Regions from separate parts of the Paenibacillus sp. Cedars genome, predicted to be linked through region 1. Evidence: riboswitches for the same ligand, from Rfam matches in the RefSeq annotation. Region 1 holds a riboswitch; each other region holds the start of a gene.
What was found. A riboswitch is a leader RNA that binds a small molecule or an ion and turns the genes downstream of it on or off. The one in region 1 is predicted to bind cyclic di-AMP.
Positions count from the first base shown of each region.

Region 2: another riboswitch for cyclic di-AMP. It lies ahead of B9D94_RS04110 (TrkH family potassium uptake protein); the one in region 1 lies ahead of B9D94_RS00075 (C40 family peptidase).
Region 3: another riboswitch for cyclic di-AMP. It lies ahead of B9D94_RS28005 (C40 family peptidase); the one in region 1 lies ahead of B9D94_RS00075 (C40 family peptidase).

Region 1 covers NZ_CP020864.1:4,206-15,214, reverse strand. Annotated here, with positions in the region: gene lgt (prolipoprotein diacylglyceryl transferase) at 1-650, shown strand, start outside; cyclic di-AMP (ydaO/yuaA leader) riboswitch at 904-1,037, shown strand; gene B9D94_RS00075 (C40 family peptidase) at 1,041-1,517, shown strand; gene B9D94_RS00070 (flavin-containing monooxygenase) at 1,782-2,819, shown strand; gene B9D94_RS00065 (ArsR/SmtB family transcription factor) at 2,948-3,322, shown strand; gene B9D94_RS00060 (heavy metal translocating P-type ATPase) at 3,505-5,673, shown strand; gene qoxA (cytochrome aa3 quinol oxidase subunit II) at 6,038-6,961, shown strand; gene qoxB (cytochrome aa3 quinol oxidase subunit I) at 6,986-8,935, shown strand; gene qoxC (cytochrome aa3 quinol oxidase subunit III) at 8,932-9,528, shown strand; gene qoxD (cytochrome aa3 quinol oxidase subunit IV) at 9,531-9,815, shown strand; gene B9D94_RS00035 (pirin family protein) at 10,033-10,728, shown strand; gene B9D94_RS00030 (BlaI/MecI/CopY family transcriptional regulator) at 10,928-11,009, shown strand, end outside.
Region 2 covers NZ_CP020866.1:534,808-545,816, forward strand. Annotated here, with positions in the region: gene uvrC (excinuclease ABC subunit UvrC) at 1-777, shown strand, start outside; gene B9D94_RS04105 (CPBP family intramembrane glutamic endopeptidase) at 749-2,437, opposite strand; cyclic di-AMP (ydaO/yuaA leader) riboswitch at 2,727-2,872, shown strand; gene B9D94_RS04110 (TrkH family potassium uptake protein) at 2,938-4,278, shown strand; gene B9D94_RS04115 (potassium channel family protein) at 4,295-4,969, shown strand; gene B9D94_RS04120 (LysR family transcriptional regulator) at 5,004-5,921, opposite strand; gene B9D94_RS04125 (succinate dehydrogenase cytochrome b558 subunit) at 6,401-7,072, shown strand; gene sdhA (succinate dehydrogenase flavoprotein subunit) at 7,089-8,831, shown strand; gene sdhB (succinate dehydrogenase iron-sulfur subunit) at 8,851-9,615, shown strand; gene B9D94_RS04140 (AAC(3) family N-acetyltransferase) at 9,735-10,535, shown strand; gene B9D94_RS04145 (potassium channel family protein) at 10,691-11,009, shown strand, end outside.
Region 3 covers NZ_CP020866.1:5,808,636-5,819,644, forward strand. Annotated here, with positions in the region: gene B9D94_RS28000 (C40 family peptidase) at 1-280, shown strand, start outside; cyclic di-AMP (ydaO/yuaA leader) riboswitch at 681-819, shown strand; gene B9D94_RS28005 (C40 family peptidase) at 824-1,297, shown strand; gene B9D94_RS28010 (GNAT family N-acetyltransferase) at 1,437-1,937, shown strand; gene B9D94_RS28015 (c-type cytochrome) at 2,098-2,454, shown strand; gene B9D94_RS28020 (4a-hydroxytetrahydrobiopterin dehydratase) at 2,570-2,881, opposite strand; gene B9D94_RS28025 (hypothetical protein) at 2,991-3,284, opposite strand; gene motA (flagellar motor stator protein MotA) at 3,476-4,276, shown strand; gene motB (flagellar motor protein MotB) at 4,260-5,081, shown strand; gene rluF (23S rRNA pseudouridine(2604) synthase RluF) at 5,186-5,887, opposite strand; gene B9D94_RS28045 (ATP-binding protein) at 5,921-8,215, opposite strand; gene tadA (tRNA adenosine(34) deaminase TadA) at 8,568-9,059, shown strand; gene B9D94_RS28055 (hypothetical protein) at 9,125-10,210, opposite strand; gene B9D94_RS28060 (hypothetical protein) at 10,517-10,666, opposite strand; gene B9D94_RS28065 (hypothetical protein) at 10,762-11,009, opposite strand, start outside.

The sequences.
Region 1 (11,009 bases):
TATGGAATGGTGGAATCGCCATTTACGGAGCTTTAATCGGAGCGATTATGGCTATGATTTTTTTCTTTCGTTTGCGTGGCTATAATTTTTGGCGCATTGCAGATCTATGTGCTCCGGGATTGATTATAGGACAATTGATCGGGCGTTGGGGAAATTTTATAAATCAAGAAGCTCACGGAGGGCCAGTATCTGAGGATTTTCTCAGAACAACATTACATCTGCCTAACTTTATTGTCAATCAAATGAATATCGAGGGTGTCTATTATCATCCGACCTTTCTGTATGAGTCCATATGGAATTTTGTTGGTTTGTTGTTGCTCTTATGGTTGAGACGTCAGCCTTTTCTACGTTCAGGGGAATTATTTTTGACTTATTTCACTTGGTATTCCATTGGACGGTTTTTTATCGAAGGACTGCGTACCGACAGTTTAGCTTGGTATGCCTCTAACTGGCTTGCAGCGTTGATGAAATTGCTTTGGTCACCGATGGGGCTTTTGTTTCACGAAGGCGAAATGAGTTATGGTACTGTTCGTGTTTCGCAGCTATTAAGTGTCTTGATTGTCCTTATTGCCATAAGCCTTATTGCAAACCGAAGGTTTAGAAAACATCAGGAACGATATGCAGACCCAATCGCCAGCAATAGACCTTAATTAATTTAATATAAGAGGCAGTCGACCTTGGTTCGACTGCTATTTATATTTCGAACCTCTGCAAAAGTATTACAGTATTGTTTTATTTGCTTCTGCGTTCAAAATGAATTCTTTTTGAATAATGTCCTGATATAAGTCCAATAGGTACGGGATTTGAACAAATCTTAACATTAATTTAAGGAGGGAAAGAATTCTAATGATAAGATTGACAATCGAGAAAAAATGGACTACATTATGTAGGGTTACAAAAAATTCATAAATTGTGCCGAATTTCGTTTTTGAAAACGGGGGAACCATTTTTGGGTGAATTATTCTTGTAGTAAAGGGAGTATAGGGATCCTTCTACCGAACCCTCAGCTAACTCCGTAGGCATCGAAGGGAGAAATAATCTTGAAGAAAATTTTACTGTCGTTGTTAGGGTCTGCCATTATATTATCTTCGGGAGCAGCCAGTGCGTTTGCAGATAATCAACCTAAGTTGACTACTGAAGTAAGTAAAGTCGTTGGAACACCCTATAAATGGGGAGGTACAACTTCAAGTGGTTTCGATTGCTCCGGCTTTATTCTTTACATTTTTGATAAATTCAACTTAGATTTGCCACGTACATCGAGTGCTCAGGCCAAAGTGGGTACTCCAGTCTCAAAAGCTAATCTGAGACCGGGTGACTTAGTTTTTTTTAATACGAGTGGCAGGGGAATTTCTCATGCTGGAATCTATATTGGCAATGGTCAATTTGCACATTCGTCCAGTAGTAAGGGTGTAAGGATAAGTAAACTGTCAGAAACCTATTACAAACAACGTTATGTAACTGCAAGAAGAACCATTAGTCAAAAAAGTTACATGATGATGGTCGGAAGTTACAACTGAAATAATTAAAATGAACAAGCCCTTCATAAATGAAGGGCTTGTTTTATGATTTCAATTCAATGTTACCCTCATAGGTTTGCAATCGTGTTTCCTTCTTAGACATACGTTTGTACTTATAATTAAGTGTACAAAACACCAAATACTTGATGCCTATATAGAAGATCTACATTTCTGCCGATACTCAATATTGAGATATTCATTATTGATGAATAAATGCTCATATGATACTTTAAGTAAAAATATTATAGGAGGTATGATATTTATATGTTAGATACTATTGTCATCGGTGGAGGTCAGGCCGGGCTTGCGGCTGCTTACTATCTCAAACAAAATTCAGTGAATTTCCTCATCCTTGATGGTCACAGGGAGGTTGGTGATTCATGGAGAGACCGCTATGATTCTCTTCATCTGTTTACGCCAAGAATGTATAATAGTTTACCTGGTGCTCCCTTTCAAGGTGATCCTCAAGGTTTACCACATAAAAATGAGGTTGCCGATTATTTGAAAAATTATGCGAAGCGTTTAGAACTTCCTGTTCAAAGCAATACACAAGTTACATCATTAAACATGAACAATGGAATCTTTGAAGTCTCCACAACGAAGGGTACGTTTAGATCAAAAAAAGTTATAGTAGCCACCGGTCCTTTTCAGAAGCCACTAGTTCCTTCCTTTCATGACAAGCTTGGTGATGCAGTTATACAATTACATTCTTCTGAATATCGAAATAAGAACCATCTCAAGGAAGGGGGTGTTCTTGTTGTAGGTGCAGGAAACTCTGGGGCCCAAATTGCCAGTGAGTTGGCAGATGATTTTGATGTGCATCTGTCTGCAAGCGGTGAGATCCAGTATAAACCGTTACATATTTTCGGGAAGAGTATTTTTTGGTATTTCGACAAGGTGGGCTTTTTAACAGCAAACCGCAAAAGTACGTTAGGTAAATGGTTGCATGCAATGCCAGAACAGATTTATGGAAAAGAGTTAAAGCTGCTCATTCAACAAGGAAGGATACAACTTCATGCAAGGACGGAAAAGATAGTAGATCAAACGGTGTATTTTCAGAACGAAGAATCTCCCATACATATCGACAACATTATCTGGGCTACAGGTTTTAAACGTGATGATCACTGGATAGATATAGAAGCGGCATTTAAAGATGGGCATATTGATCATATGGAAGGTGTATCCGTTGTAAAAGGACTCTACTTTGTTGGATTACCGTGGCAAACATCAAGAGGGTCAGCGCTGCTTGGATGGGTGAAGTATGATGCTAAGCGTATTGTTGATTATCTACTGAGAGAATAAAAATAGGGTAGAAGTCGTTCGAGACTTTTTCTTCTGACAAAATTCGGATTGTTAATCGTAATCCTTTCGTTTTTTGTGCCTTTGCTATAAAATAAGTGGTAATGGTAAATAGGATGGTGATTACGAAAATGGAGCAGAAGGATCCCTTGATTGAAGATTGTGACACATCATGCTTTGGATCAGAGGCTGATTTAAAACAAGTTAAGGCCGAAATGATTGATGAGCAAGCAGCTGTTCAAGTGGCAGACTGGTTTAAAGCCTTCAGTGATCCTACTCGGGTTAAATTGATCAATGCTTTATTGCAGAAAGAATTATGTGTCCATGATCTCTCTGTATTACTCGAGATGGGACAGTCAGCGATCTCGCATCAACTGCGATACCTTCGTAATATGAGGATCGTAAAACGTCGTAAAGTGGGCAAGACGGTGTTTTATTCATTGGATGATACGCACATCGAGCAGATTTTTACACAAACCCTACAACATACAATGCATGGAGAATAACATGAAAGCACCCGCAGTCAGCTGCTGGTGCTTTTTTTGATGTGTTTAGAAGTCTTCACCTAATTTAGAGGAGAATGTACGAAATAATTGACAACTAAGTTTTCATTTGAATATAATGAGTTTAAATAACATATGAATAATTGTTCATGTGTGTACGGCAAGGTTGGTGGAAAGGAGATTATATGATGGAAGCTCAACAACAAAGGGTTAAAAAAGAATTGATATTAGAAGGATTAGATTGTGCTAATTGTGCAATGAAAATCGAAAATGGTGTTAAGAAAATTGAAGGTGTAAGTTCCTGTTCCGTTAATTTTGTAACGAAGACACTAACGATGGAAACTGCGAACGGACAGGTTGAAAACATTGTATCGAAAGCCAAGGAGAAAGTGAAAACACTAGAGCCTCATATCCGAGTAATTGAAAAGAACAAATCTGCAGCAGGGGCCTTACATTCAGAGGACAGTCACGGTCATGAAGATGATCACGGACATTCTCATGAACATGGAAATGAAAATACGAAACGGATGTTAATTCGTTTATTGTTTGGTACCGCTATTGCTGCGGTTGGCTTATTTTCTTCTTTCTCCGGTTATTTAGAATTTGCACTGTTTGCAGTAGCTTACATTGTTATAGGTGGAGATATTGTCTTTCGGGCAGCTAGAAATATTGTTCGCGGCCAGGTTTTTGATGAAAACTTCCTTATGACGATAGCAACACTTGGTGCTTTCGCCATTCAGGAATACCCTGAAGGTGTCGCCGTGATGTTGTTCTATCAGGTTGGGGAGATGTTCCAAGGGATCGCTGTAAATCGTTCTAGAAAGTCCATCAGTGCTCTTTTAGATATTCGCCCTGACTATGCAAACCTTAAAATGGGTAGCGATACAAAACGTGTATCTCCGGAAGAAGTTAAAATCGGTGACTATATTGTCGTAAAGCCAGGCGAAAGGGTACCTTTGGATGGTAAGGTCATTGAAGGGATGTCAGCGGTGGATACCTCTGCATTAACTGGTGAATCGGTTCCAAGAGAAGTGGAACCAGGTCAAGATGTTCTGAGTGGATTTATTAATAAGAATGGTGTGTTAACGGTAGAGGTGGCCAAGGATTTTGGTGAATCTACAGTTTCAAAAATTCTGGATCTAGTTCAGAATGCCAGCAGTAAAAAAGCACCAACAGAAAATTTCATAACAAAGTTTGCCCGCTATTATACACCAGTGGTAGTCATTATTGCGGTATTGCTCGCTGTGCTACCTCCTCTTATTATAAGTGGAGCCACATTCACTGATTGGATTTATCGTGCTTTAGTATTCTTAGTTATTTCATGTCCTTGCGCTTTAGTTGTTTCGATTCCGCTCGGATTTTTTGGTGGTATTGGAGCTGCTTCGAAAAAAGGGGTATTGGTTAAAGGAAGTAATTATCTCGAAGCTCTTAATGATGTCAAATACGTTGTTTTTGATAAGACGGGGACCCTTACAAAAGGAGCATTTACGGTAACCAACATCCATCCCATGGGCGAGATTTCTAGAGACGAGTTGCTCAAATATGCGGCTTACGCCGAAATGCACTCTACCCACCCGATTGCAGAATCAATAAGAGCAGCATACGCTCAGGAAACACGTGAAGAAGAATTGGAAGGATACAACGAGATATCTGGTCATGGCATTCAAGTAAAGGTCAGTGGAAAAGAAGTCTTGGCCGGTAATGCGAAATTAATGAAGAGAGAGCAAATTCCATTTGATCAACCTGAAGATTTAGGTACTATCGTACACATTAGTATTGATCGAGAATATGCAGGGTATATTGTCATTTCGGATGAGGTGAAAGAGGATTCTGCAGAAGCTATTCGCTCATTGAAGGAACTGGGCATTAAGAAGACGGTTATGCTAACCGGGGACTCCAAAACTGTAGGAGAAGCTGTGGGACGCAAACTCGGATTAGATGAGGTACATGCTGAACTGCTTCCACAGCATAAAGTAGAAGAAATTGAAAAGCTGGATCAACAGAAAACATCAAAAGAGAAAATCATATTCGTTGGAGATGGTATTAACGATACACCTGTATTAGCTAGAGCGGATGTGGGAATTGCAATGGGTGGACTCGGTTCAGATGCGGCCATTGAGGCTGCTGACATCGTTATTATGACAGACGAACCATCCAAGATTTCATCCGCCATTCGTATTGCGAAGAGAACCCGAAGAATCGTGTGGCAAAATATTATCTTCGCACTTGGAGTTAAAGCCGTGTTCTTGTTACTTGGAGCCTTTGGCATTGCAACGATGTGGGAAGCCGTTTTCTCCGACGTTGGGGTAACACTCCTCGCTGTATTAAACGCAGTTCGTGTCATGAAGAGTTAAAATCAAAGAGCCGTAAGCGGCTCTTTTTTTATTTCATAACCATAGTACCTTCTTTAGCAGTTCTATAACCAGCAAGCTCGAAAGGATCAAAGGGTTCGGATGTTATCTCCTGGCATTAGGATATAAACTATCTAACAATACAGAGCGTGGTTGTGAATATTCTGAGGCTGATTTGTGTTGAAAAGGTGAATAAAGCGTGAAAGAGTTATGACAATCGCCTAAAAGACCACATTGCGTAGTCTTAATTATATACAATGGTTTAAGCACGTATAAGTCGACAGGAGGAGTGAAGGAAAGATAACTATTGAGTGCGATCTGATAATCTAAAAACGTATGACTTGAATTTATGAGAAAGGGGTACTTCATGAAAACAAAATGGGCAACGTTATCATTGATTTTTATTTTTGCTACTATTCTGACCGGTTGTGAGCCACTTAAGGTCTTAGATCCGAAGGGACCGCAAGCTCGTACAACAGCTGATGTCATTATGATATCCATATGGACCATGGCGATTGTTGTTGTGGTTGTGATTGCACTTTATGTTTCGATTATAAGGAAGTATCGAGCCTCCAAGCAAAGTGATGAGTATGAACCTCCTCATATTGAAGGAAGTCTCAAACTCGAAATACTCTGGACATCGATCCCCATATTAATCGTAGCTTTCCTTTCGTTTGTAACGGTGAAATCCACTTATGAAGTGGAAGCTATCCCTAAAGGATATAAGGAGGAGCCTTTAGTCATATACGCATCTTCTTCCAACTGGAAATGGCATTTTAGTTATCCTGAAGAAGATATTGAAACCCTAAATTACTTGTTTATCCCGACTGACAGACCGATTCAATTCAAACTGTATTCTTACGGACCCATATCGAGTTTTTGGATTCCCCAGCTCGGTGGACAGAAGTATGCCATGGCTGATATGGTAAACACTCTAAATCTTGCAGCTGATGTGCCAGGTGAATACACCGGCCGGAATGCTAACTTCTCTGGTGAAGGGTTTGCTCAACAGACGTTTAGCGTAAAAGCACTTTCTCCAGAAGAATATGATGATTGGGTCACTGAAGTTAAAGCAACAGCTAAACCTCTCACCGAAGAGAAATTTAACGAACTGCTCGAACCAGGACATCTTGGACAGTCCACATTTACAGGAACACACTTAGGCTTTTCACCACCTCCAGCAGGGCACCATCCTTCAACCAAAGAAACGGATGCTGAAGGTGATCCTCCAACTGACGAAAAAGGCAAAGAAAATCCTGATGAAAGCAATATGAGTAACATGAACCATTGAGTTCAGCAGAAAGGAGACAGGAGCATGGATTTTTTCGATCGATTTGCCGTCCCCAACCCGGGGCCGACAATTTATGCCTCAATGGTTGCTATAGCTCTTACCGTTTTCGCGATAATCTTTGGCTTAACCTACTATAAAAAATGGGGTTACTTATGGCGTGAGTGGTTAACAACGGTTGACCATAAACGTATTGGTATCATGTATCTCATATCTGCTCTGCTGATGTTATTCAGAGGCGGCGCAGACGCGATTATGATGCGTGCACAAACGGCTGTACCTGATAATAATCTTCTTGGAGCCCAAGAGTATAATGAAATATTTACAACCCATGGGGTTGTCATGATTATCTTTATGGCGATGGCATTTATTATGGCTTTAATGAACTTTGTGGTGCCACTTCAGATTGGCGCTCGGGATGTTGCATTTCCGAGGCTAAATGCCTTAAGTTATTGGTTATATTTTTCCGGTGCCATGCTATTTAACATTTCTTTTGTAATCGGTGGATCTCCTGATGCTGGTTGGTCATCTTACTTCCCTCTTGCCGGGAACGAGTTTAGCCAGTCCGTAGGAACGAATTACTATATGTTCGCTCTTCAAATTTCGGGCATGGGTACTTTGATAACGGGGATCAACTTTATCACGACGATATTAAAAATGAGAGCACCAGGTATGACCTTGATGAAGATGCCCATGTTCACATGGTCCGCGCTGATTACTAACCTTATTATTGTGTTTGCGTTTCCTGTCCTAACCATTGCGCTCATCATGGGGACAATGGACCGATTATTTGCCACCAACTTCTTTACAACGGCAGATGGCGGCATGGACATGCTTTGGGCTAATTTGTTCTGGGTTTGGGGTCATCCAGAAGTCTACATTTTAATCCTGCCAGCATTCGGTATTTATAGTGAGATTATTTCTACCTTTGCTCGACGTAATCTCTATGGCTACAAATCCATGGTAATATCCATGGTTGCCATCTCTGCACTTTCATTCTTAGTTTGGGTACATCATTTCTTTACAATGGGTCAGGGAGCGCTTGTGAACAGTATCTTCTCGATTACGACTATGGCTATAGCCGTACCGACGGGGATCAAGATATTTAACTGGCTATTCACCCTTAGAAAAGGGAAAATTGTTTTTACGGTTCCCATGCTGTATTCCTTAGGGTTTATCCCCATTTTCACCATTGGTGGAGTAACCGGCGTCATGCTGGGAATGGCCAGTGCGGATTATCAGTACCATAACACCATGTTCTTAGTGGCCCACTTCCATCTGGTTATTATTCCAGGAGTCGTATTTGCGATGCTTGCGGGTCTTACTTACTGGTGGCCAAAAATGTTCGGCTTTATGCTAAATGAGAGAATCGGGAAATGGGCATTCTGGTTTATTGCAGTAGGTGTTTGTGTAACCTTCTTCCCTATGTTTATCTCTGGCTTAGACGGACAGGCAAGACGAATGTACACATATTCAGAGTCTACCGGATTTGGTCTGTGGAATATGATTTCATTTATTGGAGCAATTGGGCTGTTAATCGGATTTGTACTCATCGTGTATAACATCTATTACAGCACTCGATTTGCATCAAGAGATATTCCGGCTGATCCTTGGGACGCTCGATCATTAGAGTGGGCGACACACAGTCCAGTACCTGAATACAACTTTGCTGTAATTCCAACGGTAAATTCAACTGAAGCGTTCTGGGATTATAAGAAGAAAGGATTCAAACTTTTCAGAAATAAAATTGATCAAATTCATATGCCGAATAATAGCGGATTACCATTCATCATGGCGATTATTTTCTTCGTATGGGGATTTGCACTAGTCTTCGCTATGTGGGGCGTCGCCATTGCAGCTACAATCGGCATTTTTGCTTGTTTGGCGTATCGCTCATTTGAAAAAGATGATGGACATTACATCCCCGTTGAAAAAATTATTGTTACTGAAAAAAGATTGGGGGAGGTTAGAGAATGAAAACAGATCCATCGCTCCCACTAGAATATGGAACAGAACAAAACCGACTCAATATTTTTGGATTTTGGATTTTTCTTGGGGCTGAAATCGCACTCTTCGGAACGCTGTTTGCTTCTTATTTTACACTAGTTAATCGAACAGGCAGCGGCCCGACAGGTGCTGAATTATTTGAAATCGCCCCAGTAATAATTGAAACTATTTTGCTTTTGGCAAGCAGTTTTACAATCGGATTAGGCATACATGCTATGCGCATAGGAAGACCAAAAGCAATGATCACATTTTTTCTGATTACGTTGCTTCTCGGATTAGGCTTTCTAGGTGTCGAAATATATGATTTCTTTGTGTACGTTCATGAGGGGGCTACTCTCCAGACTAGCGGTTTTACTGCGATTCTATTTACTACCTTAGGTATTCATGGGGCGCATGTTGCGATAGGTTTAGCTTGGGGATTGTTCATTATCATTCAAATAAAAAAGCATGGATTAACTCCAGCAACCACGAATAAAGCATTTATTTTCTCTCTGTATTGGCATTTCCTTGACGTTGTTTGGATTTTTATCTTTAGCTTCGTCTTCCTGAAAGGAATGATGTGACCATGAAAGAGTTATTCCCGCGAAAACAAGTGATCGGTTTTGTATTTTCACTTGTCCTGATCGCCGCTGCCCTTACGGTATACTTCCTGGATATGTCCTTCGCGGTCGGGGCCACCATTCTTCTTGTTACAGCGTTCATTCAGGCAGCTATACAATTAGTTGTGTTTATGCATGCTGGTGAAACGGAAGATAAGAAATCAATATACACAAGTCTGTATTATGGGATTTTTATTGCTTTAGTCACGGTATTCGGTACACTTCTGACATTAATCTGGGGTTATTACTGATTAAATCAATGTGCAAGTCGGACTGCAGGCGGCTACTTCTTGATTGTGTTCAATAAGTAGTCGCTGATTCCAATTCGAATGTATCTATAAGTAAGTCAGCAGCTCTCCCTGAATGCTTTTTGGTGGCGTATTCTTCATTCATACGAGTTGAATTGTTTTAACAGGGGCTATATATGAACATTCACATTTATCCATCTCGTAATCAAGGGTTTATGGAATGGGGGCACAATTAAACGGTCATATACCCGTCAGTTGTGGCAAAACACCGGACGAAAAGGAAGTGGGTCCTCTGTTTTACTGGAACTGGTTTCGAGTAAGTGATTATTTTAGTTCCCCTATGCAATATCATCATCGGTACGAAATTTTGACTTATATACTACAGGGAACAATGGAACATGACGTTAAAGGGAAGGTCTATAGAGTTAGTCGGGGGGGAGTCCACGTACTGCAGACTGCAACGGGGGTATGTCATCAAGAGCGTTTCTTAGGTGCCCGAGCACATGGATTTCAAATATGGTTTGATCCGAAACGCCCCCAAAGTGTTAGAGATCTTCCGCGCCATCGTGGGTATCATTCAAGTGAGTTTTTTGTGAAACAAAAGGGAGGTGTGAGAGTTCGTCAGATCATTGGTGACAATTCCCCAATTACGCTAAAAACAGATGTTTCCATGATAGATTTGGAGCTTGAACACAGGGCATCCACGTCATTAACCCTTGCACCGTTTCGAGTCATGACCCTGTTTATCGTTGAAGGCCAAGGGAATCTAAATGATGGTTTAGGCCACTTTCAAAAAGGGGACTTTGTGGTGGTTTATTCCACAGAAAGTGACACAGAAGCTGTACATCTTCAAACTTCTCACAATGGTTACCTTCGAGCCGTTATTGTTGACGTAAGGCGGGATGATTTTACTTAAGCGCATATTCAGGTCTGGGTAAAGCTATTTGTCGATTTCAGTTCCGAGACCGATTAAGATATTTTTTTATTCCTATAAAAAGGATCCTCATCCAGTTGAATGAGTGTTATTGGCATATTCCCAAAGATGATTTAAAGTATAGTAGTCGGTTTAAAACATCATACTATGATATTAATCAACTTGGAAAAGGTGGATTATCATGCGAATAAAAAAGATTAACATGGATGAGGAAGGTCTTAATCGTTTTTTCGGCTCGTTAGAAGCGAAAATTATGGATATCA
Region 2 (11,009 bases), on a different replicon from region 1:
ATGGTGGGCATGGCATCGGATAATGCGAGGGTTTCCCTGGACGAGAAGTTCCGGTTGATCGAGCGCGATGAAGAACGCACCTCGGTTGCGGCGGCTAATCTGGGTGAAGTGATTGGACTCCAGTCGCTCAACCGGATTGAAGCATTTGACAACTCGAACATACAGGGGAGCAATCCGGTATCGGCCATGGTGGTATTCACCAATGGGAAGCCGGATAAAAAGGAATACCGCAAATACAAAATCCGCACCGTCCTGGGACCGGATGATTATGATACGATGCGTGAAGTGATTCGGCGGCGGTACGAGCGCGTCTTGAAGGAGAACTTGCCGCTTCCCGACCTTATCGTGGTTGATGGAGGCAAGGGACAAATCTCTGCGGCCATCGATGTATTGGAGAATGAGCTGGGACTGTTTGTCCCGGTATGCGGGCTTGTGAAGGACGCCAAGCACAAAACGGCGCAGTTAATGATCGGAGATCCACCGGAGCCGGTAACACTGCCACGGGACAGCCAGGAGTTCTATTTACTGCAGCGCATCCAGGATGAGGTTCACCGCTTTGCGATTTCCTTCCACCGCGATCAACGCGGCAAATCGATGGTATCCTCGAAGCTCGATTCCATTCCCGGCATAGGGGAGAAGCGCCGCAAGCTGCTGCTGAAGCATTTTGGCTCGGTCAAAAAAATAAAAGAGGCTTCAGTCGAAGACTTCAAGCCCCTTTCCATAGGTGAAAAATTAGCAACGCAAATTCTTAATGCACTTCGTGAGGAGGAGTCGTAACATACGGCTTCTCTTTTTTTGTCGGATTGAAACGGTATATCAAATAAGCAACAATTCCCGGCAGCACCATGTAGAACACCCCGATCAGCAAGTTAGCGGTATCCTTGAGCATAATGAGGCTGAGGCCCATCAGAATGCTGTTGAAGATGACGTGGGAGAACATGGCCGCGAGATACCCGTATCTCAAGAAGATGTAACTGAACAGCAATCCGATGATGACCAGCTCGATAGGCCTCGAGATCACGGGGTATATCGGATAAAGCGTATGCCCCAGCGCCCAGATGAGCGAGGTGATCAAACTTGCCACAAAGGTATTGCGAACGATTTTCTTCAGCATTTTGATACCAAACAGCCGGTATACGGCTTCCTCCGATATGCCTGCAAACCAGGCCATCAAAGGGAACAGCCATGGATACAGCATATTGTATGGCGATTGCGTGGCATCGGTTGTGGACCATGTATTCAAGGTAAGGCCAAGAACAATAAAGATCACAGATTGAACCCCGAGCAGAATGAACGCCCACATATACCCCAGCTTCATGCTATCCAGCACATAACGTCCATACCCGGCTTCCTTGGCCCGCGGCCATGGGTTGAGGCCGTCTTCTTTTTGCCACAGCCCGTTGCCTCCGACCAAGGAGAAGTAGAGCAGCGCGGAGAAGATAAGCGAATAAACCGCATAGAATATCATCATGCCGAGAATGCCGGTGGAAGACATGCCCTCGGATTTGAACACGGGTACCAGATTGTACGTATTCAGCATTTGAATAACGAATAGCAGCGCCGATAGGAACAAGCCGCGTTTAAACGAGGTGTAGGCTCTGGTCTTCACGCTGTACACAATGGCAAGTATGCCAAGAATCAGGGTAAACAAACCGTAACCCGCCAGCGTTAGCAGTGTTGCATCTTGAGTCTGCTTGTTTACATAAGCGGAATGCGCAGCCGGAATCGAGAAGGATGGCTCATAGGAGCGTAATTTCCCGTGCTCGAAGGTGAAGCGCAGCTCCAGCACGGAATCGCCGATCTTGGTTTCCGGATCCACGTATTTCAGCCGGGGTTCTCCTTCCCGCGTAACCAGCTTCAGATGCGAAATATCGTAGCCTGCACGCTTGAGCCAAGGCTCGGCAAGCTGCTGCTTATCGGCCAAAGTCATGCCGTCCTCTACGACAAGGAGCATTTGTTTCTGCACTTTACCCTTGTTCAGTTCAATCCGGTCATAACTGGAGCGGGCAAAATCATACGAGAACCCGACGATGCCGGAATTCTGCATATGCACGTCCACATTGAGGGCATCGCCTCCCGGCTCGCTGAAGCGAACGCGGTATACGTCATAGGGATATTTGGCCTCAAAGGTTTTGTTGTACTCCGAGAGTTTCTTTTCCCTCGCTAAATATCCGTAAAGCTCCGATTTGGATTGATATGTAATCAATGTCTCCTCAGCTTCCGCAGCGGAGAACTGCAAGTGCTCCTGTGCGAACCTGGAAGCGGCTTGCTGGGCTTGTGCTTTGGATATAATATCCGGAGTGGCCATCTCGGTAGAATCCGTATTGGCTGATGGAAATACCTGAAATAACAGGAACAAAATCAGGCCAACTGCGGCAGGCGCGATGAGCTGCTTCAAGTTGGGCTTCAGCCTCAAAGGCTCTCTTGCACGATTCATGAATTTCCTCCTCTGGAAAGTTGATACTCCACTGGGTATTAGAGCTGCCTGATGAAGAACGCATAGAGCCAATATAACATAGATATGAAAGGGATAAGCAGCTTATCCCAATTTGGTAATAATGAAATAAAACGATGAAAATGAATGAAAGGTTTCGAAAATGTTAGAGAACCATACGCTTGTATTCTTGAATATGCCCAATTCGAGCTCTTTTAAAGACTTTTTGGGTGAAAAACGGCGTTGGGTTACGTACCGGATTGGGTTATAATCACATCATGCTTCAAGGAACCGAATATTCCAGCCGAATTTCGTACTGAAAATGGGGGAACCATGTAATTGGGGTGAATTTCATTATTCTATAGAATAATGAATAGGGCGACCTGTGGAAATGCCCGAATCCGTCAGCTAACCTCGTAGGCTGCAGCACAGGAACCAGACCGTAAGGGGCACTGCGTTTTCCAGTGTCTTTTTTCTTTGACTTTTTTTAAGAAGGTGACGGATTGAACTCCAAATTAAAATGGCTCAGGTTGTCCCCGCCGCAGATTCTGGTGCTTGGTTTTGCGGCCATTATCTTCATCGGGGCTGCATTGTTAATGCTGCCGATTTCCAGTAGAACCGGCGAGCCGCTTGGATTTATTGATGCATTGTTCACTTCGACATCAGCAACGTGCGTAACGGGTCTGGTTGTGGTGGATACAGGGACAACATTCAGTTCTTTCGGTCAGATCGTGATCATGCTGCTGATTCAGATTGGCGGGCTCGGCTTCATGACGATGGCTACTTTGTTTGCCCTGGTCCTCAAACGGCGAATTTCCCTCAAGGATCGTCTTGTCCTGCAGGAGGCGATGAATCAATCCTCGATGGAAGGCATCGTAAGGCTGATTCGCAGAGTATTGTTATACTCACTCGTGATTGAGGCTTGTGGCGCTGTACTGCTGTCTATCCGGTGGGCGTTTGATATGCCGATCGGAAAAGCGATATATTACGGTGTTTTTCATGCGGTGACCATGTTCAACAATGCCGGTTTCGATTTGTTTGGCGATTTTCGAAGCTTGACCGGGTATGTATACGATCCGGTGGTAAACGTGGTCGTGATGTTTTTGATTGTTTCAGGCGGTATTGGCTTCATTGTATTGTCTGATCTGATTGACTTTCGGAAACAGCGGAGACTGTCATTGCATTCCAAGGTGGTGCTCTCTATGACAGGAGCGCTGCTGCTGCTCGGATTTATCGTTATTCTCATATTTGAATTCACCAATCCGCGAACGCTCGGCTCCCTCAATTGGGGCGGGAAGTTCTTAGGAGCGTTGTTCCAATCTGTAACGCCGCGCACAGCGGGTGCGAATACTATAGATATTACGGGCCTAAGGCAGGCCACACAGTTTTTCATCGTGATTCTCATGTTTATCGGCGCATCTCCCGGATCAACCGGGGGCGGTATCAAAACAACGACGTTTACCATAATGGTTGGTGCGGTCATCGCCATGATGCGGGGACGCGACGACATCGTCATGTTCCGTTATCGGCTTGCACAGGAGCGGGTACTGAAGGCGTTAACCATCGCACTTCTCGCCTTGCTGCTCGTTCTTGCGGTCTCCATGATTCTGTCCACGACAGAGGAAGGGGAGTTCCTGGAAATCCTGTTCGAAACAACGTCCGCGTTCGGTACGGTGGGGCTCTCGATGGGCTTAACGCCTGATCTGACCGTGTTCGGCAAAATATTGATCAGTATTACGATGTTTGCAGGACGATTGGGTCCGCTGACACTTGCTTATGCACTAGGGCCGAAAAAGGGTAAAGAATTATATCGTCATCCGGAAGGCAAAATGATTATTGGATAAGGAGTATAGGAGAGACATGAAACCAAAGCAATTTGCAATTATCGGTTTAGGACGATTTGGCTCCAGCCTGGCGCTTGAACTGATGGAACAGGGATATGAGGTGCTCGGCATCGACCGGAACGAAGAGGTTGTCGAGGATATGAGCGAGCTGCTAACACATACGGTGGTCGCGGATGCTACAGATGAAGAGGTGCTTAAATCACTCGGGATCCGCAACTTCGATTGTGGGATTGTTGCAATCGGGAATGATATCCAGATGAGTATTTTATCCGCCATCTTGTTGAAAGAGCTTGGTGTTACCACGGTAGTGGCCAAGGCGATTTCGGTCCTGCATGGCCGGGCTCTGGAGAAGCTGGGCGTGGACCGGGTCATCTTTCCGGAGCGGGATATGGGCATTCGGGTAGCTCACCAGCTCGTTACGCCGAACCTGCTTGATTATATCGAATTATCCAAGGACTATTTGATTGTGGAGATGACGGTTACGGACTGCATGGACGGAAAAACACTGAGCGAGCTGAATACGAGGGTTCGTTATGGCGTAAGCGTGGTAGCCCTGAATAAGCAAACCGGCATTATTGTGGCTCCGACCGCCATGGACGTGGTGAACTCGGGCGATATTATGGTCGTTATCGGATCCAATGATAACGTAGACCGCTTTGAATCTGAAGTCGTGAACATGCTTGAGAAATAAATATAGAAGAAAAACCTGACGGCTATGATCGCTGTCAGGTTTTTTTTGATTTTTCCTCTTCCAGTCTCCGGAACAGAATCTCTGTCTCGTCAATCCACCTGCTGGCCGCTTTGCTGAGCTCCGAGGCCTGGCCGTAAATCAGCGACGTCGTTCGACGGGTTTCGATGAGTGCGGGAATATGAATGTCGACCAGTCCGTTATCGGATAATAACTGTGGACGGAGGTACGACTTGGGCAGAAGTGCTGCCGCCTTGCAGGTAGGAATCAAACGGACGATCGCCTCGAAGGAGTCAATTTCCATTCGAATATCCGGCATAATGCCCCAGCGGTGGAACAGGTCATCCGTCAGCTTGCGGTACCACGTTCCGGTCGAGAAGATAATCATTGGCAGTCCTTGGAGCTGCTCAATTCCGACGTCCTCGATGTCAGCCAGCGGGTGCGATGAGGGAATGACAAGCTCCAAGTGGTCATCAAACAGCGGAATGCAGTTTAGGCCGGGCTGGTTGATTGAGGAGGCAACGATGCCGACATCCACCCGCTTATCTCTTACATACGAAACGATTTCATGGGTTTTGCCGGTAATCAGCTTGATTTCGGCTGCAGGATGGCGCTCCATGAATGCATTGACCAGCGGGGGCAGCGTCGTCTGAAGGGTGGTCAGGCTGGCACCCAGATTGATCGATATTTGGTCGCCCTCCCGGTAATGGGCCAAAGTCTGCATGAATTTGAGCTGCTGCTGCCGCTGCTCCAGGGCAAAGGTGTACACAATCTGACCGATGGAGGTGAGCTCCAGGCGTTTGCCGCGGCGGTTAAAAAGCTGCAGTCCGAGCTGATCCTCAAGCTTCGCTATTTTTCTGGACAGGGCTGGCTGTGACAAATTAAGCAGTTTGGACGCCTGATTAATGCTGGATTGCTCTACAACGACGGCAAACATGTCCAGTTCCTCGAACATGAAATTCCTCCTATATAAAATAGACATACGTGCAAATAATTGCTTATGCGTATAGATTATAACGATTAATAATTATATTGCAATTCCATTATAAGAAAAAAAGGAGTAACATGAGACATGACACAAGTTGTTCACACTATTGCAGAAATAGGCAGCTTTTTGTCGTTGAAACGGTTTGAGTCCGCGTTCAAAGAGGTCGGTTTTCAATACTGAGGCTTGTGCTGCCGGTGTGCGTTTCTTCAAAACGCTTAGATTGGATGAAGCCAGGGACGTCAGGTGCGCAGCTGGAAGTTTGGGTACGCTGCACCGGAAGGTGCGGCTGAATTCAAGATTCGATGCCGAGTGGCTTCTTGATTCACTTCGCGATCCCAAGCGGGCTTTTTGAACAACCTCTTTAGGACAGGGAAAGTGTAATTGTTCTGAAAATAGGAAAGATTGAAAATGAAAACGCTGCACATTGGAAAGGGGAACGTCAACTAATGAAAGGGTATTATTCCAGAAAGCTACATTCCTTACTTGGTGTCATACCGCTGGGAGCATTCTTGATCAGCCATATGATCTCCAACTTTAAGGCTTTCGAGGGCGGAAAGAAGGGCTTTGAGGGGGCCGTGCATTTCCTGAACAGCATGCCGCTCGTTTTTTTCCTCGAGCTGTTCCTGATCTGGCTGCCATTGTTTTATCATGGCATCTACGGTCTGTACATTGCTTATCAGGCCAAAAATAACGTAGGGAACTACAGTTATGAGCGCAATATTCGCTTTACTATCCAGCGTGTCACCGGGGTTATTACGTTTGTATTCGTTATCTGGCATATGTACGATACGCGTTTCCAAATCATCATCGGCAAAATCACGCATGATGATCTGGGCGCCACGATGCACAACATTATGAACAACCCCGTGCTGTTTATTCTGTATGTTATCGGTGTAGTCTCAGCAACCTTCCACTTCGCAAACGGCCTGTGGGCGTTCCTCGTCAGCTGGGGCATCACCGTCGGTCCGCGCGCGCAGAAGGTATCTACTTACATCTGCATGGGCTTGTTCGTGCTGATGAGCGTGCTGTTTATTCTTGCTATGACTGCATTCCGCAGTTCTGAGTTCCAAGCGGCGGCAACAGCAGCGATCGATGTAGTTAAGACAGTCTTAAGTTAAGGGGAGTGAACGAAAAATGGCATCTAATATTATTGTAGTGGGCGGCGGCCTTGCCGGGTTGATGGCAACCATCAAAGCGGCAGAAGCCGGGGCTCACGTTCATCTATTCTCACTTGTACCTGTTAAACGCTCTCACTCCGTGTGTGCGCAAGGCGGAATCAATGGAGCTGTTAATACCAAGGGCGAGGGTGACTCTCCTTGGGAGCACTTTGACGATACGGTATACGGCGGCGACTTCCTGGCGAATCAGCCACCTGTAAAAGCGATGTGTGAAGCGGCTCCTGGCATTATCCACCTCATGGACCGCATGGGCGTTATGTTTAACCGTACCCCGGAAGGGCTGCTCGATTTCCGCCGTTTCGGTGGAACGAAGCGCCACCGTACTGCGTTCGCTGGCGCCACGACAGGTCAGCAGCTGCTGTATGCGCTTGATGAGCAGGTTCGCCGTTGGGAAACCGCCGGTCTCGTTACGAAATACGAGAACTGGGAGTTCCTGAACGCAATCATCGACGACGAAGGCATCTGCCGCGGTATTGCTGCCCAGGATCTGCGCACGATGGAGATCAAGGCGTTTAAAGCGGAAGCCGTCATTCTGGCAAGCGGTGGTCCCGGCATTATTTTCGGTAAAACCACGAACTCCGTCATCAACACCGGTACAGCAGCAAGCGCTGTCTATCAGCAAGGCGTTCATTATGCAAACGGGGAATTCATCCAGATTCACCCGACGGCGATTCCAGGTGATGACAAGCTTCGCTTGATGTCGGAATCGGCACGCGGTGAAGGCGGACGGATCTGGACCTATAAAGACGGTAAGCCTTGGTACTTCCTCGAAGAGAAATACCCGGCTTACGGAAACCTGGTGCCGCGTGACATCGCAACCCGTGAGATTTTCTCTGTGTGCGTAGACATGGGACTCGGCATCAATGGCGAGAACATGGTTTACCTCGATCTCTCCCATAAGGATCCGAAAGAACTCGACGTGAAACTCGGAGGCATTATCGAGATTTATGAGAAGTTCATGGGCGATGATCCGCGTAAAATCCCGATGAAAATCTTCCCGGCAGTCCATTATTCCATGGGCGGCATGTGGGTCGATTACAACCAAATGACAAACATTCCGGGGCTGTTTGCAGCCGGGGAATGCGAGTATCAATATCACGGTGCAAACCGTCTGGGTGCGAACTCCCTTGTCTCCGCGATTTATGGCGGCATGGTGGCCGGACCGAAGGCCATTGAATATATCAAAGGCATGAAGAAGTCGACAGAGGACATTTCCTCGACCGTATTTGATCGCGTAGCGAAAGAGCAAACCAACAAATACGAAGGCCTGCTCAAGATGGAAGGTACCGAGAATGCTTACGTGATCCATAAAGAGCTGGGCGAATGGATGACCAACAATATGACGGTGGTTCGTTATAATGACAAGCTTGAGGCAACCATCGGCAAAATCAAGGAATTGAAGCAGCGCTACCGCAATATCAATATGACGGATACGTCCCGCTGGAACAACCAGGGCGTGGCATTCACCCGTCAGCTGTGGAACATGCTGGAGCTGTCCGAGGCGATGACGCTGGGCGCACTTCTTCGGAACGAAAGCCGCGGCGCTCACTACAAGCCTGATTTCCCTGAACGTAACGATGAAGAGTTCCTGAAAACAACGAAAGCTGCTTGGACGCCTGACGGACCGCAGATTTCATACGAAGAAGTGGATGTTTCCTTAATCCCGCCGCGTATTCGCGACTATTCGAAAGACAAGTAAGAAGGAAGGGGGATTTAATATGTCTCAAACGGCAGCCGCCTCAAAGAGTGTCAAGTTTATCATTACACGCCAGGACAACCCGGAGACGAAATCCTACACTGAGGAATTCGAGCTTCCATACCGTCCAGGTATGAACGTCATTAGTGCGCTGATGGAAATTCAGCGTAATCCCAAAAATGCGCAAGGTCAGACAACCGCGCCGGTATGCTGGGACTCCAACTGCCTTGAGGAAGTTTGCGGAGCTTGCTCCATGGTCATCAACGGCAAGCCGCGCCAAGCATGTGCCGCGCTGATCGACAAGCTGGAGCAGCCGATCCGGATTCAGCCGATGAAGACGTTCCCGGTCGTAAGAGACCTGGTTATCGACCGCAGTCGTATGTTCACGGCGCTCAAGCGTGTTAAGGCGTGGATTCCAATCGACGGCACCTATGACCTGGGACCTGGACCGAAAATGGCTGAGAAGAAGCGCCAGTGGGCTTACGAGCTGTCCAAATGCATGACATGCGGTGTATGTCTTGAAGCTTGCCCGAATGTTAACGAAAAAACGGACTTTATTGGTCCCGCGGCCATTTCCCAAGTCCGCTTGTTCAACGCTCACCCGACAGGAGAGATGAACAAGGAAGAGCGTCTGGAAGCTCTGATGCAGGATGGAGGCATTGAGGGCTGCGGCAACTCGCAGAACTGCGTCCGTTCTTGCCCGAAAGGCATTCCGCTTACAACGTCCATTGCGGAAATGAACAAGGATACAACCAAACATCTGTTTAAGCGCTGGCTTGGCGTTTAATCGGATTTCAGGTTTCACAACCAAGGCGTCTGACCGGGGCATCACTTCGGTACAGGCGCTTTTTTAATGTGTGATATAATTCATGTGTTTTACGGATATTTAAACAGAGGTGAGTTAGGTTGATTATAGAAAGACCGATTACGATACAAGACATAAGCGATGACTTGATGATTCTGGGCGTACAGAAGGGAATGACCTTGCTTGTCCATTCCTCGCTCAAAAGCATTGGGGGGTGGGTTGTTGGCGGTCCAGAGGCAGTCATACTGGCGCTGGAGGAGGTGTTGGGCGAAGAAGGGACACTGGTCATGCCGACACAATCTGCGAACTTGACCAATCCTGAGACGTGGGGAAATCCTCCGGCGGACCCGAAATGGTGGGAGCTGATCCGCGAGGGCATGCCGCCCTATCATCCCGATATGACGGTCACTACGGGCATGGGGATTATACCGGAGGTGTTCCGGAAGCAGGAAGGCGTTATCCGCAGCGCTCATCCTCATGTCTCGTTTGCTGCCCGCGGCAGGAACGCAGAGTCACTCATGCATCCTCATGCGCTTGATTATAGCCTGGGAGAGACCTCGCCTTTAGCGCGTTTATATGAGACAGGAGCCTACGTGCTGATGCTGGGGAGCGGTTATGGCAATAACACATCATTCCACCTTAGCGAATATCGCGCCGATTGGGAAGGAAAGAGGATAGTTACCGCCCATGCCCCGGTACGCAGAGTGCAGGGGAGAACGGAATGGGAAGCATTCCAGGACATCACCTACCATTCCGATGATTTCGAAGCCTTGGGAACAGCATTTGAAGTTGAATGCAGGGAAGCATACAAGCATGGCCGTGTAGGCAAGGCGAAATGCATCTTGGCTGAACAACGGGCCATGGTGGATTATGCGGTGCGCTGGATGGAGGAGAATCGTTAGACTCGTAAAGTGTCTTGAGAACCAGCTGCCATGAACACATCACGCCAATTACGCCGATTACCAACCACCTCCAGGTGTTTCAGTACCGTTTCGAGGGTAATAGGATGATAGTAAGGCCTGCTGGTCAGGCCCCAAGCCGAAGGAGGGGACTGAACATGTCCTGGTGGATGTGGCTGCTCAATTTAACTGGATTGCTGCTGTTGATCTATTTTTTCTACAGCATGGATAAGAAATGGTCCAGCAGGCCTTTGCTGCTAGCCCCGCTGCTCATTTATGCCCTGGTGTCGGTTGAAGATCTGCTCGGGTGGATCGATCTCATGAAGATTGTGCCCGGAGAAGGCGGCATGCGCGCTTTGATCCTGCTGTTTGCGCTATGCTCCGTTATATTTTATGTGCTGTACATATTTGATAAGATCGCTGACTCGGTTCATCAGCACGTCGATATGAAAACAACTCTGGTTCGAATCAGCATGG
Region 3 (11,009 bases), on a different replicon from region 1:
TCTCAGCCTGCCACGAACATCTACCGCTCAATACAAGGTAGGTACGGCAGTATCCAAGAGCAATTTGAAAGCTGGCGATCTCGTGTTCTTTAACACATCCGGTAAAGGTGTATCTCATGTGGGTATTTATGTTGGGGGTGGAAAGTTCGCTCATTCCTCATCTTCTCGCGGTGTCATTGTCAGTCCGCTAAGCCAAAGCTATTACGCACAGCGCTATGTGGGCGCTAAGCGAGTGATGAGTCAAAGCACGTACAAGTCTGTAGCTGTAAACTACAACTAATTGGAACTTTATTGATTTATCCTTATAAGAGAGCCCTGGAGTTTTGAGATTGTGCCGATCTCACCCAGCGGCTTTTTTCTTTTGTTCACTGTGTATACCTCTATAACGTTTGGGACAACGAAAAAGTTCCCTCTTTTCAAAAAAAATATAAATTTATTAATTCAGAAACAACTTCATCAGCATTATTGGCAGCCCTTCATAAAGATCCTTACCTTTTATATACCCTTCCCGGCCTTCATTAAACGCATATTGGAAAATAATTGATTATACCTGACACTTCGACAGCTGATGCTATTGAATAATAGCGAAAATCATCAAGAAATAATTGCCAAGCTTGTTTGCTGTCTGATAGAATGGGTACAGTAACAACTTTGTCATTAATGTAAGTGCTTTAATACATAGATTACGATTGCCGAATTCCCATGGATATGGGAAGCGGGGGAACCATTTACGGGTGAATTGATCTTGCTGTCAAGGGATCATAGGGGACCTTCAACCGAACCCTCAAGCTAACCTCGCAGGCAGCGGAAGGAGCTCTTCATGCTGAAGAAGACGTTATCAGCGGCAGCCCTGAGTATTACGTTACTGTTCACTTCAGGCATTGGCAGCGTGTTTGCCGATAGTGCGCTGGACCAGGAAATTGATAAGGTATTGGGTACAAGATATAGTTATGGAGGTACAACCACGAGCGGATTTGACTGCTCCGGTTTTACCATGTATGTGTATGCCAAACTCGGCCTGAAGCTCCCGCATCAATCCGGCTCTCAATTCGATATGGGGACAAGCATAACCCGCAAAGATCTGCGGGCTGGCGATTTGGTGTTCTTCAATACAACGGGGAGCGGTATATCCCATGTTGGCATTTATGTAGGCGATGGCAAGTTCGCCCATGCCTCGTCGAATCGAGGTGTCGTCATCAACCGACTTGCTGAGGATTACTATGATCAGCGTTACGTCGGTGCCAAACGCATCATGAGTGATGATAAGTATGAACAATCGGCCGATACATCATCTTAGATGATAGAGGCTGACGATCCAGTGCACAGACCTACTGCCCGTTAAAGGAGAGCTCGCCTCTCTTTGACGGGCTTTTTCATGCAGCTCGCTCCCTTATATAAAGGGTACATGGATAATATACGAATGGAGGAAACTACCAATGGATGTTACCCCTATTTCATTTCGCGCCGTCATCATGCGTGAGGAACACGCTGAAGAAATATGCACCTGGTCCTATCCCCATCCTTACGATATCTATGGCTTCCTTCCTTGGGAGCAGATGAAGGGGCTCGAGGTGGAATTTGGCGATCCGATCATACGCCAGCAGCAATATATCTCGATTCTGGATGACCAGGATTCTCTGTGGGGGTTTGCCCAGCTGTTTCCCATGCACGAAGTGACACGGATCGGGCTTGGCATGCGGCCTGATTGGTGCGGGCGTGGAATGGGTAAACGATTTATGCAGACCATAACGCAGGAGGCCAGGCGCAGGAGGCCTACGGATGAGATTGATCTGGAAGTAATGACCTGGAATGAGCGTGCGATCCGTGCTTATGAAGGGGCGGGATTTCGCATCACCGATACGTATGAGCGGCTTACTCCGCAGGGAAAAGGCATTTTCCACTGTATGGTGTATGAGCCTCCAGCAAATGAGGAATAGTAATTCTGTCTATATGAAAAAGCACAAATTTGTGTATTTTTTATGAAGCCTCTTTGGATCGTTGCTTTTTTTGTCACAACTGGCTATGCTGTCTAGGGATGTTGGTTTATAATGGAGACAAGTGCAAAAGTGCAGTATACATAGAAGGGACGAAATGACGATGCAAAAATGGATCATGAGCGGATTGTTCTTCGTCGCATGTGCGTTGGCTATCGCGCTGATGTTTACGCTCCCGGGTAAGGAACAGGTAGCCCAGGAAGAGAAGCCGACCATGCCGGAAGTGACTCTCGATGCTGCCGCAGCGGAAGCAACACTGAAAGCAAGCTGCATTAGCTGTCACGGTGACCAGCTTCAAGGCGGCGCTGGACCAGCTCTGAATCAGGTAGGCGGACATATGGATGCGGATGCCATCTTCAACGTTGTAACCAAAGGTCGTAAAGGAATGCCTTCCTTTAAAGATCAGCTGAAGCCTGAAGAAATCGCAAACATCGCGCTGTACCTTGCTGAGAAAAAATAAAATCAGCTTACACGCAAAACACGCTTGATATCCGGAGAACCTACCGGTGCAAGCGTGTTTTTACATTAATTGGGGCCTATGGCGATTCTAACATCCTCATTGTCTCCCGCTTCAATTACTCCGCCTTGCTGTCCTTGGAACGACTCTTCTCGTAGGCCTCGTTAAATTGCTGCGCTTCCTTAATATCCACAGCCGTAATGCCGCCGTCATCCCATGAAGTAAGACGCAGCGTAACAACTTTATAATCTATGGTGATGTAGGGGTGATGTCCGAAAGCTTCCGAAATAGCTGCCACTTCATCAACAAAAGCGATTCCCTTCATGAAGGAGGAAAAGGTATACTTTCGTACAATCCATCTCCCTTGCTCAAACTCCCAACCCTCAAGCTTTTCCAGATGAGCTTCTACTTCTTGCTGCGTATAAAGCATCTTTTATCTTCCTCCCCGAAAAAAACCTATCGTAAAGCCGACTGACACATTGTATTGGCATTCTGTCATCTATTCTATTCTGCCCTGTATCTGTTCATAACTGACGTGATTATACAAGAGCTACAAAGGCCAGTTCTTCTTCACCAATCAAAATATGTATTCGATGGTTGGTCTGGTCATGCATGACAACGCCGCTGCCCACGCTAATAACCGGTTCGGTACCCAAAGCGTAGAACAAATCCTCTGCCAGCGCCTCATGAACCTCCGTTTTCTCGGCCTCGCCCAGATTGTTCCATTCCTCCGCTTCCATTTCAAAGAAGACATAGCTGTCGGAAATTCTCCCAACTGCTTCCGTTAATTCTGCCAGAATTTCGCCGTAATCTCTTCCGTGCTTAACGCCCATCTCGATCACTCCTTTCCTTGCCGTACTTAGCCTCGTTTCCCTTCCTTCCATTATACCGGAAATTACAACTAAAAAAAAAAGCCCGACCTGACGATAAATAGGATAACGCCCCACAAAAGGCGCCCGGTTCTCCATGAGAGCCGCTCTGACGAATGGATTCGTTATTTTATTTCTCACGGATGAGGTGTGGTATGGAAATTTCAACAATTATAGGCTTAATCATCGGTATCGTCGCGGTAGTGGTGGGCATGCTTCTGAAAGGCGCCTCCCTTCTCGCTCTGTATAATCCGGCAGCCTATCTAATCATTCTTGGCGGCACGGCAGCAACCTTATTCATCGGGTTTCCACTAGTCGAGCTGAAAAAGATTCCAAAGCTGGTCAAGATGACCTTTCTCAAACAGAATCTGATGGACAAAACGGACATGATCAAGCTGTTTATGGAATGGGCTTCGATCACACGCCGTGAAGGACTGCTCGCGCTGGAGACCAAGGTCGATGAGATTGATGACACCTTCCTGCGTAACGGTATGCGTATGATCATCGATGGAAATGATCAGGAATTCGTACGCGATGTATTAATGGAAGATATTAATGCCACCGAGGAACGCCATCGCTCTGGCGCCTTGATCTTCTCCCAGGCGGGTATGTATGCACCATCCCTTGGGGTACTTGGAGCCGTTATCGGCCTGATCGCTGCACTTTCCCATATGGAAGATATGGGAGAACTTGCCCATGCGATTGGAGCTGCATTTATTGCTACCCTGCTTGGTATCTTCACCGGTTATGTCATCTGTCATCCCATTGCGAACAAGCTGAAGCGTCTATCCAAACGCGAAGTTGAAATCCGCTTGATGATGGTAGAAGGCCTGCTGTCCATTCAATCCGGTGTGTCCACCATCGCAATTAATCAGAAGCTCTCCGTGTTCCTGACACCGTCCGAACGGGCTGAGCTCAGTGAGAGGGAGGCTGGTGCTAGTGAGCAAAAAGACTAGGCACGAGCCGCATGAGGAGCATGCCGATGAATCCTGGCTCCTTCCTTATGCAGACCTTTTGACATTGCTTCTGGCCTTGTTCCTGGTGCTTTACGCCATGAGCGCGACCGATGCACGCAAATTTCAAGAGATGAGCGAAGCCTTCAGCGTTGCTCTCACCGGGGGTACCGGCGTGCTGGATTACAGCAAAACGCTGCCCAGCGAAGATCCGCCGAACGTTAATGATCATAAGGCATCGTCCCCTAACGTTCCCGCTACAACCCCTGACCAAAGACGGGCTGAGTTAATGCGCCAAGAACAAGAGGACCTGGAGAAACTGAAGAAGCAGCTTGATAACTATATTAAAAATAACGGTTTAACTTCGGAGCTCAGCACGAAGCTGAATCACTCCCAGCTCGTCATTACGATACGGGACAACGCCTTGTTCCCTTCCGGCGAAGCCGTTGTGAAGCCTGAGGCCCGTAAGCTGGCCAAAGCCATCTCACAAATGCTGCACAAGTTCCCGGATTATGAAATCATCGTATCCGGCCATACGGATAATGTCCCGATCGCCAACAGCAGGTATCCTTCCAACTGGGACCTGAGCTCGGATCGAGCTTTGCAGTTTATGAAAATACTGCTGACCAACTCTGCGCTTGATCCGAAACGGTTCATGCCGATTGGCTACGGCGAATACCATCCGATCGCCGATAACAAAACCGAAGCCGGACGAGCCAAGAACCGCAGGGTTGAGGTATCCATTATACGTAAATATCAGGATAGTGCAACCTTTACCAACGTTGAAGATGTAACCGACGGAAATTAGTCACTACAGACTATAACACACAATAAACAACCGATGCACCTGGTCACCAGGGGCATCGGTTGTTCTGTGTAGATGCGGCATACCGCCAAACGGCTTCCGTCACACTACTCCAGCTTGTAGTTCAACAGCCGGCCGAGCTCCTCCCTCTCCTTCTCGTTGAGATCGCGCCACGAGCCGACGCGCTGGCTTCCAAGACGGATATTCATAATCCGGATTCGCTGCAGCTTTCGAACCTCATAACCAAAGGCGCTGCACATTCTGCGGATTTGGCGATTTTTCCCCTCTGTCAGAATAATTCGGAATACACGCTCGGACATTCTCGTGACCTCGCAAGGTAGTGTCATCTCACCTAAAATTTTTACGCCACTGGACATCCCTCTCAAGAATGTATCTGTAAGAGGGCGGTCTACCGTGACAATATATTCTTTCTCATGTTTCCCTTCGGAGCGAAGGATTTTATTGACGATATCCCCATCGTTCGTTAACAGAATCAATCCCTCGGAGTCCTTATCCAAGCGTCCAATCGGAAAAATCCGTTCTTTGTGCCCCACAAAATCCACAATATTGCCCTTAATATGCAGTTCGGTTGTACTCGTTATCCCTACCGGCTTATAAAGTGCAATATATACATGCTTCTTCTTATCTTGAAGCGGCCGCCCCTGGATACGGACATCATCGCCTTCCTCAGCCTGGCTTCCCAAGACAGCAACCACACCATTAATGGTTACCTTCCCGCTCTCCACCAGCTTATCCGCTTCACGACGCGAGCAATATCCTGTTTCACTGATAAATTTATTAATTCTCAAGATGCCATCCCCTTATCTGTAACTGCTTCCCGCTCAGCCCTCAATTGCAGTCCGCTGCACTGCAGGCAGGACAATACTCACCTTTGTGCCTATGCCCACTTCACTCTCAATCTCCATCGTGCCACGATGACCCTGAATGATACGCTGGCTGACCATCAACCCAAGCCCGGTACCGGTCTCCTTATTGGTAATAAACGGTTCACCCAGATGTGGCATAAGTTCTTCCGGGATGCCTTGACCCTCATCCCGAATGTCGATCTGCACAAGCTCTGCGTTAGGTCGTTTAAGATCGATCCAGACATTGCCGCCTTCCGGCATCGCTTCAATCGCATTCTTGAGCAAATTGATAAATACCTGCTTAAGCTGGTTCTCCTCACAGTGGACAAAGGTCGGTTCTACAGCAAATGTCAATTTGAACTCGATCCCGTACAGATGGGCCTGGCTATCGAGAAAAGATATGACATCGCCCATGATAATTCTAACGTCTCTCTCCTGAAAATGAATTGCCTGCGGCTTGGCTAATATCAGGAATTCACTGACAATCAGGTTGATTCGATCCAGCTCCGACAGCATCAGATCAATATGATCCGGATTGGTTTTATGGGTCTGCTGCTGGAGCTGCAGAAATCCGCGAAGGGTCGTCAGAGGGTTCCGTATTTCATGTGCAACCCCTGCCGCCAGCTGTCCAACCGTATTCAACTTCTCCGAACGCCGCAGCAGCTCCTCAATCCGATTGCGTTCTGTTACATCCCGGGACACACTAATCATCGAGGTAACCTCACCATTCTCATCCCGCACCAGCGAGGTGCTGATGCTGACCTCAATCGTACTGCCATCCTTGCGCAGACGAACGGTCTCAACCGGGGAAAGCCGTTCCCCGGCCCGCAGCCGCCGGATGCGTTCCTTTTCTTCTTCCTCTTTGGCCGGAGGCACTAACGCAAGCTTCCGCCCGACCACCTCATGCGCCTTCCAACCATATAATTGTTCAAACGCTTTGTTCACGCTAATCACACGTTCATAGGTATCTGTGGTATGAATCGCATCCGCCGTTTGATTAATGACGGATTCCAAATATTCCTTAACGGACTGATTCTCATCAACCATCTGCTTCAATTGACTCGTATAGTTACCCAAATTGCGGGTCATCGCATTGATTCGGCCTGCAAGCTGGCCCAGCTCATCCCGACTGCTTACCTCCAGCCTTCTATCAAAGTGACCGTCGGATACGTCGTTGACCGTCCCCAATATGGCTTGAATCGGCTTTGTAAAATAACCCGCTACAATATAACTTCCAAAAATCACGATTTCCAGTAAAACCAGCGAGATGGCCACAAGACTGATCATCTGCTCCCTCATGACAGAGGAGATGGCCTCATAATCCATGACCACACTGATAATACTTGTCGGTTTATCCTCAGATACGATGGGGATAAAGCTTTTCAATACCTTTTTACCATGAATAGTGCTGACAAATACGACATTATCACGGGTAGCAACAGCCTGCTGTACGGCCTCCATATCCTGATCCAGGCTGCCGTAATCATAGGTACCGAACGTTATCGGTCGATTGCGAAGCTTATAATGTACGTCGTCCGTTCCATCCTCCCTCATATATTCATTGCCAAACGTTTCAGGGTTGATGCCTGTCACTTCCAATATTCGCGGATTGGATTTCAGCGTCTCTTCCACGACCGTATCCGGACTCGTAATTTTCACAAAATCCTTGATGTTCGAATTCCGTATGTAGGGATCAATGATATAATTGCGTTTGCCGTCGTAATAGTACCCCCATTTATCAATAAATTCCGGATTGGATGTGGAGAACTCAAACGGTCCCGACCAGAAATGTTCGGCGTGCTGCCCCTCCGTAACCGATACGACTTTACCATACTGAAACAGCTCCTGAAACGCGGTATACCAATAGCCCCATTTCTTAGTCGAAAGACCGATTTCCTCTTCCGCGGAGGAACGGGCAACCACGATATCATCTTGAGTGCGGACCAGCAATGAAATATGCGTGACGCCGATCTCCTTGCTGAGCTCTTCCAGCTGCCGATTGGTTATATTTTTAATATCCGGATCCAATGCTCTGGCCGCATTGACCGAGGCCACCTTCAGCATATCGCCGAATATGTCATCCACATATCCAGAACTAAACCCGGTTTGCTGGACCGTTATGGCAATCTGAGTAGCTGCCATTACCATCTTGGTTTCACTATCCTGCTGCAAATTTTCCTGGGTTGTGTAATAGTTCAGCGTAATGTTGAGCAGAAGAATAAATAATACCGATATGGACATGATCATCGATAATTTCGTCTTGATCGACAAGTGGCATCTTCACCTTTCTGCTATCACATAGACGACTTGCGAATCTATATCCTCATGATACCTTGATCACGAACGTTTGAAAAGACAGGCATAACAACGCTTTTTTACACAATCACATTGCTATTGAAATAGGGAATCCTTACAATAAAGAGGTCATTCCAGGCGAAAAAAATAACGTATCCACAGATTGCGCACAAATACACAACTCATCTGTGGATAATGTGCATAACTTTGTGCATAAAATTTAAATTATCCACAATTCTGTCCACATCATGTTAACAAACGAATAAATGTTCGTTGAACAATGGGTATAAATACAGGGTTTTGACTGGATGTGAAAGGAGTCTTTCGTTTGATACCGAATTCAATAGACCCACTGACTGTGGATAATCCTAATCATGAACACTGGATGAGAGAAGCCATTGCAGAAGCACGTAAAGCCGAGGAGCTCGGTGAAGTTCCTATTGGCGCCGTCATCGTTCGTGGTGATGAGATTATTGGTCGCGGATACAATTTGCGTGAAACAACTTATGATGGAACGGCTCATGCAGAGATGGTGGCCATCCGTGAGGCAAGTCAACATCTTGGAGCGTGGAGACTGCTGGACTGTCGTCTGTACGTCACGCTGGAGCCCTGTCCCATGTGCGCAGGTGCCATCGTGCAATCCCGGGTTCCGCAGCTCATCTATGGCACAGGTGACCCCAAAGCTGGTTGTGCAGGCACTCTGATGAATTTGCTCCAGGAGCCGCGCTTCAATCACCGCACAACTGTCATAGACGGTGTACTCCAGGAAGAGTGCGCTTCGCTGCTCACTCAGTTTTTCCGGCGTTTGCGTGGAAAATGACCATATGTAAAGAAACAGAAAACCCGGCCATGACGGCCGGGTTCTGTTGTCTATGATGAACGATATTAATAAGTGCCCATTTGGCTCATCGATTCCTCAAATTGCTCCATCGTGATGACATCAGCGTCTTTTGGAATACCGATTTTGAACTCTTGTTTTCCGTTGATGTTGTTGTATTGGGTACTACCCTTCACAGCCAACTTCACGTTCTCATTGGTTTCTGGATCATTGAAATCCACGTTCAACACAACATCTTGATAAGCAGGGAAATCTTTTTTATCGATCGCTGTATTGATGTTAAAAGTATTGATCTTCAGGTATTTCTGGATTTCGTCCAAGCCCGCTTTGAATTCGTCTTGGTTCACAGCAGATACTTCCGCTTTAGCTGCGTCAATATCTTCTTGCGTCAGACCCAGCAATTCACGGTACTCGTCTTTAGCTGCAATATCAACTACCTTCGGAGCAACCTTGTTTACCAGGATGTCTAATGCTTCATTAAGCGTATCATTGGTTACAAAGAATTGAACGACTTGTTTCGCATCCACGCCCTCTGGAAGCGCAGCATCTTTTACATTGATATCTTTGAAGTATTTGGCTTGATCATATTCGCTAAGCAACGCTTCAAGGATTTCATTCACGAATTTCTGAGACTTTTCGGTATCCAGGCTCTCCGGACTAAATGTTTCGCCGGATTGCTCAGCAAGCTCTTTCATATCCATCACGAGGTACTTACCTACAACATCCTCTGGGAACGGAAGCATCGGAATGCTTGGAACCTTGACGTAGATCTTCTCATTGGTCATTACCATATCAATGTTGATGGACATGGCCATGTCGCCCTTCAGATTGATCCCCATGTTCATTTCGGTTTGCATAGGCTCCGCTTGATAGATGCCATCCAGCGTAACTTCAGCATTTTTCAGCATTGTCATCGCCTGGGTTACACTTGGGTCGCCTTCAACTGCAGGTATGTTAACTTGAAGGTCTTCAATGACAAATTTACTCTTCATTTCATACGACGTCATCTTCATGGCATTCGTAGCAGCATTGGTCATCGCCGCTTTAGGCTCTTCTTTTTTGGCGCAGCCGGATAGCACAACCGTCACTGTGAGCAGCAGTGTCAGCATGATAGCTGCAAACTTCTTGTTCATTAAAATTTTCTCTCCCCTCTAACATCAAAAAAAATAACAGACCTTCTAATCATAAACCATTTACCTAAAATGAGAAACACTTTCTGGAATATTTGCTGAAATTTATATTTCCTTTCTTTTTCCAGGAGTCTTAAATTTGAACTTCTTAACATGCGAATAAGGTGGGGCCCCAGAATATTACACTTGCACACTAATACGGAAGATTTATGAAAAGGTTTCATAACGAAAAAAAGAACCTCCTGTCGAATTACAGGAAGTTCTCACGATTCTTGCTTCTAGCGCTTCTGTATTAGCGCCTGAGGCCGTTTAGCCTTCCGGGTTGAAATGCCCGTCCTGCTTACGGATCTTCGCTCTGTGTGAGCCTGACAGCGGCTCCTGACCGCCACGGTCATGATCCTTGCGCTTTTTCGGCTGCTCTTGTGCTTCAGGTACTGGAATCGACTTTGGCTTGCTCATCTGGTAGCCCTCCATTTCGTGGATAACAACGATGGTTTCGGCAATCATGTCCTGATTTCGTAAAGTGAAGGGACTGGGATATGTCATTCATATAATCAGTGATGCGTGATTTGCTGCAGCGCTTGAGCACATTCATGAATATGGCGTGTATAGTCACCTACCATACCCTGAATATTCTCGTTACGCTCATCTGTCGTTGCACCATCTCGCTCCACATCGACCAGCTCTACCTTCACTTCCCTTGAATCCACATAGGTGCATTGAAAATCAAACGAATACTCTTGGCGCCCTGCCGCACCGATGTGAATACGGATGGCATTCGCATCCCCTTCGTCCGCAGCCA